2 regions of the Nonomuraea terrae genome follow, and region 1 is predicted to be linked to the other one. Evidence: riboswitches for the same ligand, from Rfam matches in the RefSeq annotation. Region 1 holds a riboswitch; the other holds the start of a gene.
What was found. Region 1 has a riboswitch for glycine ahead of gcvP (aminomethyl-transferring glycine dehydrogenase). Riboswitches for the same ligand answer to the same signal wherever they lie in the genome.

Region 1 (3,394 bases):
AGACGTCGCGCTCACCCTGGCCGCCCGCGCGGTGGTAGGCGCGGATGGCCAGCAGGCCGGCGAACTCGCCCTGGGAGCCGGCGTTCGGCTGGATGGAGACGGCGTCGTAGCCGGTCACCTCGGCCAGCCAGCTCTCCAGCGTGCCGATCAGCTCGCGATAGCCCTCGGACTGCTCCTCCGGCGCGTACGGGTGGATCGCGGCGAACTCCGGCCAGGTGATGGGCTCCATCTCGGTGGTCGCGTTCAGCTTCATCGTGCAGGAGCCGAGCGGGATCATGGAGCGGTCGAGGGCGATGTCCTTGTCCTGGAGCTTGCGCAGGTAGCGCAGCATCGCCGTCTCGGAGCGGTACTGGTGGAAGACGGGGTGCGTGAGGTAGTCGCTCTCGCGCAGCAGCGTGTGAGGCAGCGCGTCGGCGGCGCCCTCGATGTCCACACCGGCGGCGGGCGCGCCGAAGGCGGCCCACACCTTGGCGATCTCGGCGGCGCCGGTCTTCTCGTCGCAGGAGACGGAGACGTGGTCGGCGCCGGCCTGCCAGAGGTTGACGCCCCGCTCGGCGGCGGCGGCCACGACCTCGGCGGCCCGGCCGGGCACGCGGGCCAGCACGGTGTCGAAGAACTCGTCGTGCACGACCTCGACCCCGGCCCGGCGCAGCCCGTCGGCCAGGACGACGGCGTACCGGTGCACCCGGTGGGCGATGCGGCGCAGGCCCTCGGGGCCGTGGTAGACGGCGTACATGCTGGCGATGACGGCGAGCAGGACCTGGGCGGTGCAGATGTTGCTGGTGGCCTTCTCGCGGCGGATGTGCTGCTCGCGGGTCTGCAGGGCCAGCCGGTAGGCGGGGCCGCCGTCGGCGTCCACCGACACGCCGACCAGGCGGCCCGGCAGCTGCCGCTGCAGCCCCTCGCGTACGGACATGTAGGCGGCGTGCGGCCCGCCGAACCCGAACGGCACGCCGAACCGCTGCGAGGAGCCGATCGCGATGTCGGCGCCCAGCTCCCCTGGGGCGGCCACGAGCGTCAGGGCCAGCAGGTCGGCGGCGGCCACGACGAGCGCGCCCGCCTCGTGCGCGGCGACGGCCACGGCGCGGAAGTCGCGCACCCGCCCGGAGGCGCCCGGATACTGGACGAGCACGCCGAAGCACTCGGGCAGCTCGCCGTCCAGCGCGTGCTCCACGAGGGTGATGCCGAGCGGCTCGGCGCGGGTGGCCAGCACGGCCTTGGTCTGCGGCAGCGCGTCGGCGTCGATCACGAACACCGAGCTCTTCGACTTGCCCGCCCGGCGGGCCAGCGTCATGGCCTCGGCGGCGGCCGTGCCCTCGTCGAGCAGCGACGCGCCGGCCACCGGCAGGCCGGTGAGGTCGGAGACGACCGTCTGGAAGTTCAGCAGCGCCTCGAGACGGCCCTGCGAGATCTCCGGCTGGTACGGCGTGTACGCGGTGTACCAGCCCGGGTTCTCCAGCAGGTTGCGCCGGATGACGGCGGGCGTGACGGTGTCGTAGTAGCCCAGGCCGATCATGGAGGTGAGCACGCGGTTGCGCCCGGCCAGGGCGCGCAGCTCGGCGATGGCCTCGGCCTCGCCGATCGCGGCGGGCAGCTTGAGGCTGTCCTTGGCCCTGATGGCCTCGGGCACGGCCACCGCCACCAGGTCCGCCACGGACTCGAAGCCGACGGCCTCGAGCATGCGCTGCTGCTCGGACTCCGAGGGCCCGATGTGCCGGGACGAGAAGGGCGGTGCGGTCAGGTCGGTCATGGAGGTGCCTCCCGAGGCTATGGAGACCGGCGCCAGGGCGCGGGCGAGTGCCGGATCTCCCCCTCTGTCAACGGGACCTGAGAGCTTCACCCCGGTGGGGCTTGCACCGTCGGTGAGGCGCGTCTGGCGAACGCGCCTGCTTTCCAGAGTTGCCTCGCCCAGCGGTACCGGATGCCTGAGAGATTCCGGGGAGGGTTGCTCCTTCGGCGCCCCGGGATCAGTGCCCGGGGACTCTCCCGCACGGGGTCGTCAGCCTTACCCGTCCTAGATTACTACGGTGCGCCGGGATGGTGAGGATCGGCCGGGTTCGCCGGCCTGTCGCGGGAGCCCGGATCAGCCGATGCGGCGCGCGCGGCGCCGGCGGGCGAGTTCGTCAGCGGGGTGGTCGGCCGGGACGGTGTCCTCGACCGCCGCGCGTTCCCCCGGCAGCTCCGCGAGGGAGCCCTCGACCTCTCGCCAGACCCGGCCGAGCGCGATGCCGAACACGCCCTGGCCGCCCTGGAGCAGGTCGATCACCTCGTCTGCGGAGGTGCACTCGTAGACGCTGACGCCGTCGCTCATGAGGGTGATCTGCGCGAGGTCGGCGACGCCGCGGTCACGCAGGTGCTGCACGGCCGTGCGGATCTGCTGCAGCGACACTCCCGTGTCGAGGAGCCGCTTGACGACCTTGAGCACCAGGATGTCGCGGAAGCTGTAGAGGCGCTGCGAGCCCGAGCCCTGTGCGGCCCTTATCGTGGGCTCGACCAGGCCCGTGCGCGCCCAGTAGTCGAGCTGCCTGTAAGTGATGCCGGCCGCCGCGCAGGCCGTCGGCCCGCGGTATCCGATGTCGTCCGGCAGCGTCGCCGGCTGCTCGTCGAAGAGCAGGCCCTGCTCCCCGGCACGCTGCCGCGCACTCTCGCGCCGCACCGGATCTTCCTGGCCGGCCGTCTTACCCTCGCCGCTGCTGACCGCCACGCGGACCTCCGGCTTTCTCTCATCCCGTGGCCTGATCTGGGGGTTGGTAAAGTGCGGCCACGGGTTTCACTTGCACCGTAGGACCGTGACCATGCTCAGTCAACGATCCGGCTCGGCGCGTCGTGAAGCGTAAATGCACTGAAATACCTACCCCGCCCGGCCGAAGTCCTCGGGAGTGATCGTGTCAAGGAACTCCCTGAACTTCTCCACCTCGTCCTCCTGGTCGTCGGGGATGATCACGCCCGCCTCCTGCACGACCTCCTCGCTGGCGAAGATGCGCGCCCCCGTGCGCAGGGCGAGCGCGATGGAGTCGGACGGCCGGGCGCTGACCTCCACGCCGTTGGAGAAGACGAGATCGGCGAAGAAGATGCCGTCGCGCAGCGCGACGATGTTGACCGCCCGCAGGCCGACGCCGAGGGCGCTCAGCACGTCGCGGAACAGGTCATGAGTGAGTGGCCGCGGCGGCGGCTCCTCCGCCTGGGCGAGGGCGATGGCCGTGGCTTCGGTCATGCCGATCCAGATGGGCAGGAACCGTTCCCCGTGTGCCTCCTTGAGCAAGACGATCGGCTGATTTGTGGGCATCTCAACTCTTACGCCCACGACCTCCATCTGCAACACGGGCTGCTCCGTAATCCTGACCGGTCACCCGGCACAGCTCTTCGAACATCGCTTCTGGCTGAATGGCTCTTC
Region 2 (3,394 bases), on a different contig from region 1:
TGAGTGCGGTGTACTCCTGCGGCGACAGAAGGTCCTCGGGCTCGCCTTCCATGCGCACCCGGAACATCCAGCCCTCGCCGTACGGGTCGCTGTTGACCAGGCTGGGGTCGTCGACGACAGCCTGGTTCACCTCGACGACCTCGCCGCCCACCGGCGTGTAGATCTCGTTCACCGACTTGGTGGACTCCACCTCGCCGATGGAGTCACCATGCTCGACGTTCGTGCCGACGTCGGGGAGCTGCACGTAGACGACGTCACCAAGGGAGTCGGCGGCGAACGCCGTGATGCCCACGGTCACGGTGAGTCCGTCGTCGATACCGGAGACCCACTCGTGTTCCTTGGTGTAGCTCAGGTCGTCAGGGATGTTGCTCACTTGTTCCTCCTGTAAAAGGGCAGCTCGATCAGGTCCACGGGTTCGTGGCTGCCCCGGATGTCCACAGCCAGGCCTGAGTCGGCGCCGGTGTCGACATAGGCCATCGCAATGGGCTTTCCCAGGGACTGGGAGGGCGCACCGCTCGTGACCTCGCCGACGACGGCGCCGTCCTTGGTGACCGGGTAGCCGTGACGCGGCACCCGGCGGCCCCGGGCGACCAGCCCGACGAGGCGGCGCTTCGGCGTGTCGTCCTTGACCGCCTCCAGCGCCGACCTGCCGACGAAGTCGCCCGGCTTGTCGAATTTCACCACCCGGCCCAGCCCCGCGTCGAACGGAGTGAGCTCGGCGCTCAGCTCGTTGCCGTACAGCGGCATGCCGGCTTCGAGCCTGAGGGTGTCGCGGCTGGACAGGCCGGCGGGCTTGAGCCCGTACGGCTCGCCGGCCGCGGTGATCGCGTGCCAGAGCGGCACGGCGTCCTGATTGGCGACGAAGAGCTCGAACCCGTCCTCGCCGGTGTAGCCGGTGCGGGCGATGAGCGCCCGGCGGCCGTCCACGAGGCCGGGCAGGCCCGCGTAGTACTTGAGCCCGCCGAGGTCGGCGTCGGTGAGCGTGGCGAGGATCTCCTGGGAACGGGGTCCCTGGACGGCGATCAGCGCGTACTGGTCGGAGCGATCCTCGACCACCGCGTCGTACGCCTTCGCACGAGTTTTGAGCTCATTTCCAACTTTTTCGTAGTTCGAGGCGTTCGCGACGACCATGAACTCCTCGTCCCCGAGCCGGTAGACGATGAGGTCGTCCAGCACCCCGCCGCGCTCGTTGACGATCATGGTGTAGCGGGCCCTGCCGGGCGTCAGCGCCGACAGGTGGCCGACCAGCGCGAAGTCGAGCGCCTCGCCGGCCTGCGGCCCGGTCAGGAAGATCTCGCCCATGTGGGACAGGTCGAACAGCCCGGCCGCTTCGCGTACGGCCCTGTGCTCGGCGGCCTCGCTGCCGTACCGCAGCGGCATGAGCCACCCGGCGAAGTCGGTGAGTGTGGCGCCGAGGCTCTCGTGGACGTCTCGTAGCGGCGTAGGTCGGGACATTTGTCGCACCTCAGGACAGGATCGGATGCCAGCATCCTCCCCCTCTGTCATGGATGCCTGAGAGCTTCGCCCGAGTTTTGCCGGACTTTCACCTTCGGCGAGACCCAGACGGGCCTGCTTTCCAGAGGTCACCTCCGGACGGGAGCTCCGGCCAGGTCAGCAGCCGCACGACGGTGGGCGGCTGTCCGCTTGAGCCGGGTTTCCTGTCCGAGTCCGCGCGGTCCTTTGCCTTGAGAGGTTCGCGGGGAGGGCTTGCTCCTTCAGGGACCACTGACCGGCTGTCAGGGTGCTCTCCCGCGCGGTTTTGCCGGTGATGTCCGTCAGCCTAGTGCCGTGACGGGGGTCTTGTCGCGTCCGGGTGGATTCGGGCGTGACGCACCGGTCGCCTCAGCAGGCCCGCACGAGCGCCTCGAACAGCGCGTCGTCCTCGCCCGCCTCCGGGTGCCACTGCACCGCCAGGACGAACCCCGGCGTGTCCAGCTCCACGGCCTCGACCGTGCCGTCCTCGGCCGTGGCGGTGGCCGTGAGGCCCGGCGCGAGACGGGCGACGGCCTGGTGGTGGTAGTGCGGGACGGTCACCGGCTGCTCGCCGAGGATCTTGGCCAGCCGGGTGCCCGGCACGGCCGTGACCGGCAGGTGCCCGAACCGCCCGGGGGCGGGGGAGTGGCCCGCGTGCCCCACCACGTCGGGCAGGTGCTGGTGCAGGCTCCCGCCGAGCGCGACGTTGAGCACCTGCATCCCGCGGCAGACCCCCAGGTACGGCAGGCCCCGGTCGAGGGCCGCCGCGAGCAGCGCGAACTCGGCCTCGTCGCGGAACTCGCGGACGTATCCGGTGCGCTCGTGCGCCGGCTCGCCGTAGCGGGCCGCGTCGATGTCACCGCCGCCGGCCAGCACCAGCCCGTCGAGCCCGCGCAACGCCGAGACCGGCGCGCCGGCCGGCGGCAGCAGCACGGGCTGCCCGCCGGCGCGGACGACCGCCTCCACGTACATGTACGGCAGGAGCGCGACGGTCATGTCCTGCCAGACCGTGAACGTGGCCGGCTCGACGTACGTGGTGATGCCGATGACGGGACGCATGGATCCTCCTACAGCGGAGTGACGTAGGCGCCGGAGATGCCGCCGTCCACCAGGAACTCGCTGGCCGTGATGAACGAGGCGTCGTCGCTGGCCAGGAACGCCACCGCCGCCGCGATCTCCGACGCCTCGGCGAAACGCCCGACCGGCACGTGCACCAGGCGTCGCTGCGCCCGCTCCGGGTCCTTGGCGAACAGCTCCCGCAGCAGCGGCGTGTTCACCGGGCCGGGGCACAGGGCGTTCACCCGGATGCCCTCGCGGGCGAACTGCACGCCCAGCTCGCGCGACATCGCCAGCACGCCGCCCTTGGCGGCGGTGTAGGAGATCTGCGAGGTCGCCGACCCCATGACCGCGACGAACGACGCGGTGTTGATGATCGAGCCCTTGCCCTGGCGCCGCATGTACGGGATCGCGTGCTTGCAGCACAGGTAGACGCTGGTCAGGTTCACCTCCTGGACGCGGCGCCAGGCGTCGAGACCGGTCTCCAGGATCGAGTCGTCGTCGGGCGGGGAGATGCCGGCGTTGTTGAAGGCGATGTCCACGCTGCCGTAGGTCTCGTGGGCGGTGGCGAACATCCTGACGACGTCGTCCTCCACGGTCACGTCGGCCTTGACGAACAGGCCGCCGACGTCGTTCGCGGCCTTGGCGCCCGCGTCCTCGTCGATGTCCGCGCAGACCACCTTCGCGCCCTCGTCGGCGAACCGCCTGGCCGTGGCCAGCCCGATCCCGCTGCCCGCCCCCGTGATGACCGCCACGCGATCCTGCAACCGCCGCATATGTCTACTCCTGGGAAATGAAGACGTTCTTGGTCTCGGTGAACGCCGCCAGGGCGTCCGGGCCGAGTTCCCTGCCGAGGCCCGACTGC

Region 2: linked by a shared signal. The riboswitch ahead of gcvT (glycine cleavage system aminomethyltransferase GcvT) and the one ahead of gcvP (aminomethyl-transferring glycine dehydrogenase) in region 1 are both predicted to bind glycine.

What each region holds. Positions count from the first base shown of each region.
Region 1 is NZ_JBITLL010000003.1:198,146-201,539, forward strand. Features, by position in the region: gene gcvP (aminomethyl-transferring glycine dehydrogenase) at 1-1,750, opposite strand, end outside; glycine riboswitch at 1,808-1,902, opposite strand; glycine riboswitch at 1,903-1,999, opposite strand; gene ACIBP6_RS13410 (MerR family transcriptional regulator) at 2,084-2,704, opposite strand; gene ACIBP6_RS13415 (bifunctional nuclease family protein) at 2,852-3,322, opposite strand.
Region 2 is NZ_JBITLL010000007.1:687,874-691,267, forward strand. Features, by position in the region: gene gcvH (glycine cleavage system protein GcvH) at 1-373, opposite strand, end outside; gene gcvT (glycine cleavage system aminomethyltransferase GcvT) at 370-1,455, opposite strand; glycine riboswitch at 1,490-1,590, opposite strand; glycine riboswitch at 1,664-1,762, opposite strand; gene ACIBP6_RS37315 (gamma-glutamyl-gamma-aminobutyrate hydrolase family protein) at 1,843-2,532, opposite strand; gene ACIBP6_RS37320 (3-oxoacyl-ACP reductase) at 2,541-3,305, opposite strand; gene ACIBP6_RS37325 (aldehyde dehydrogenase family protein) at 3,310-3,394, opposite strand, start outside.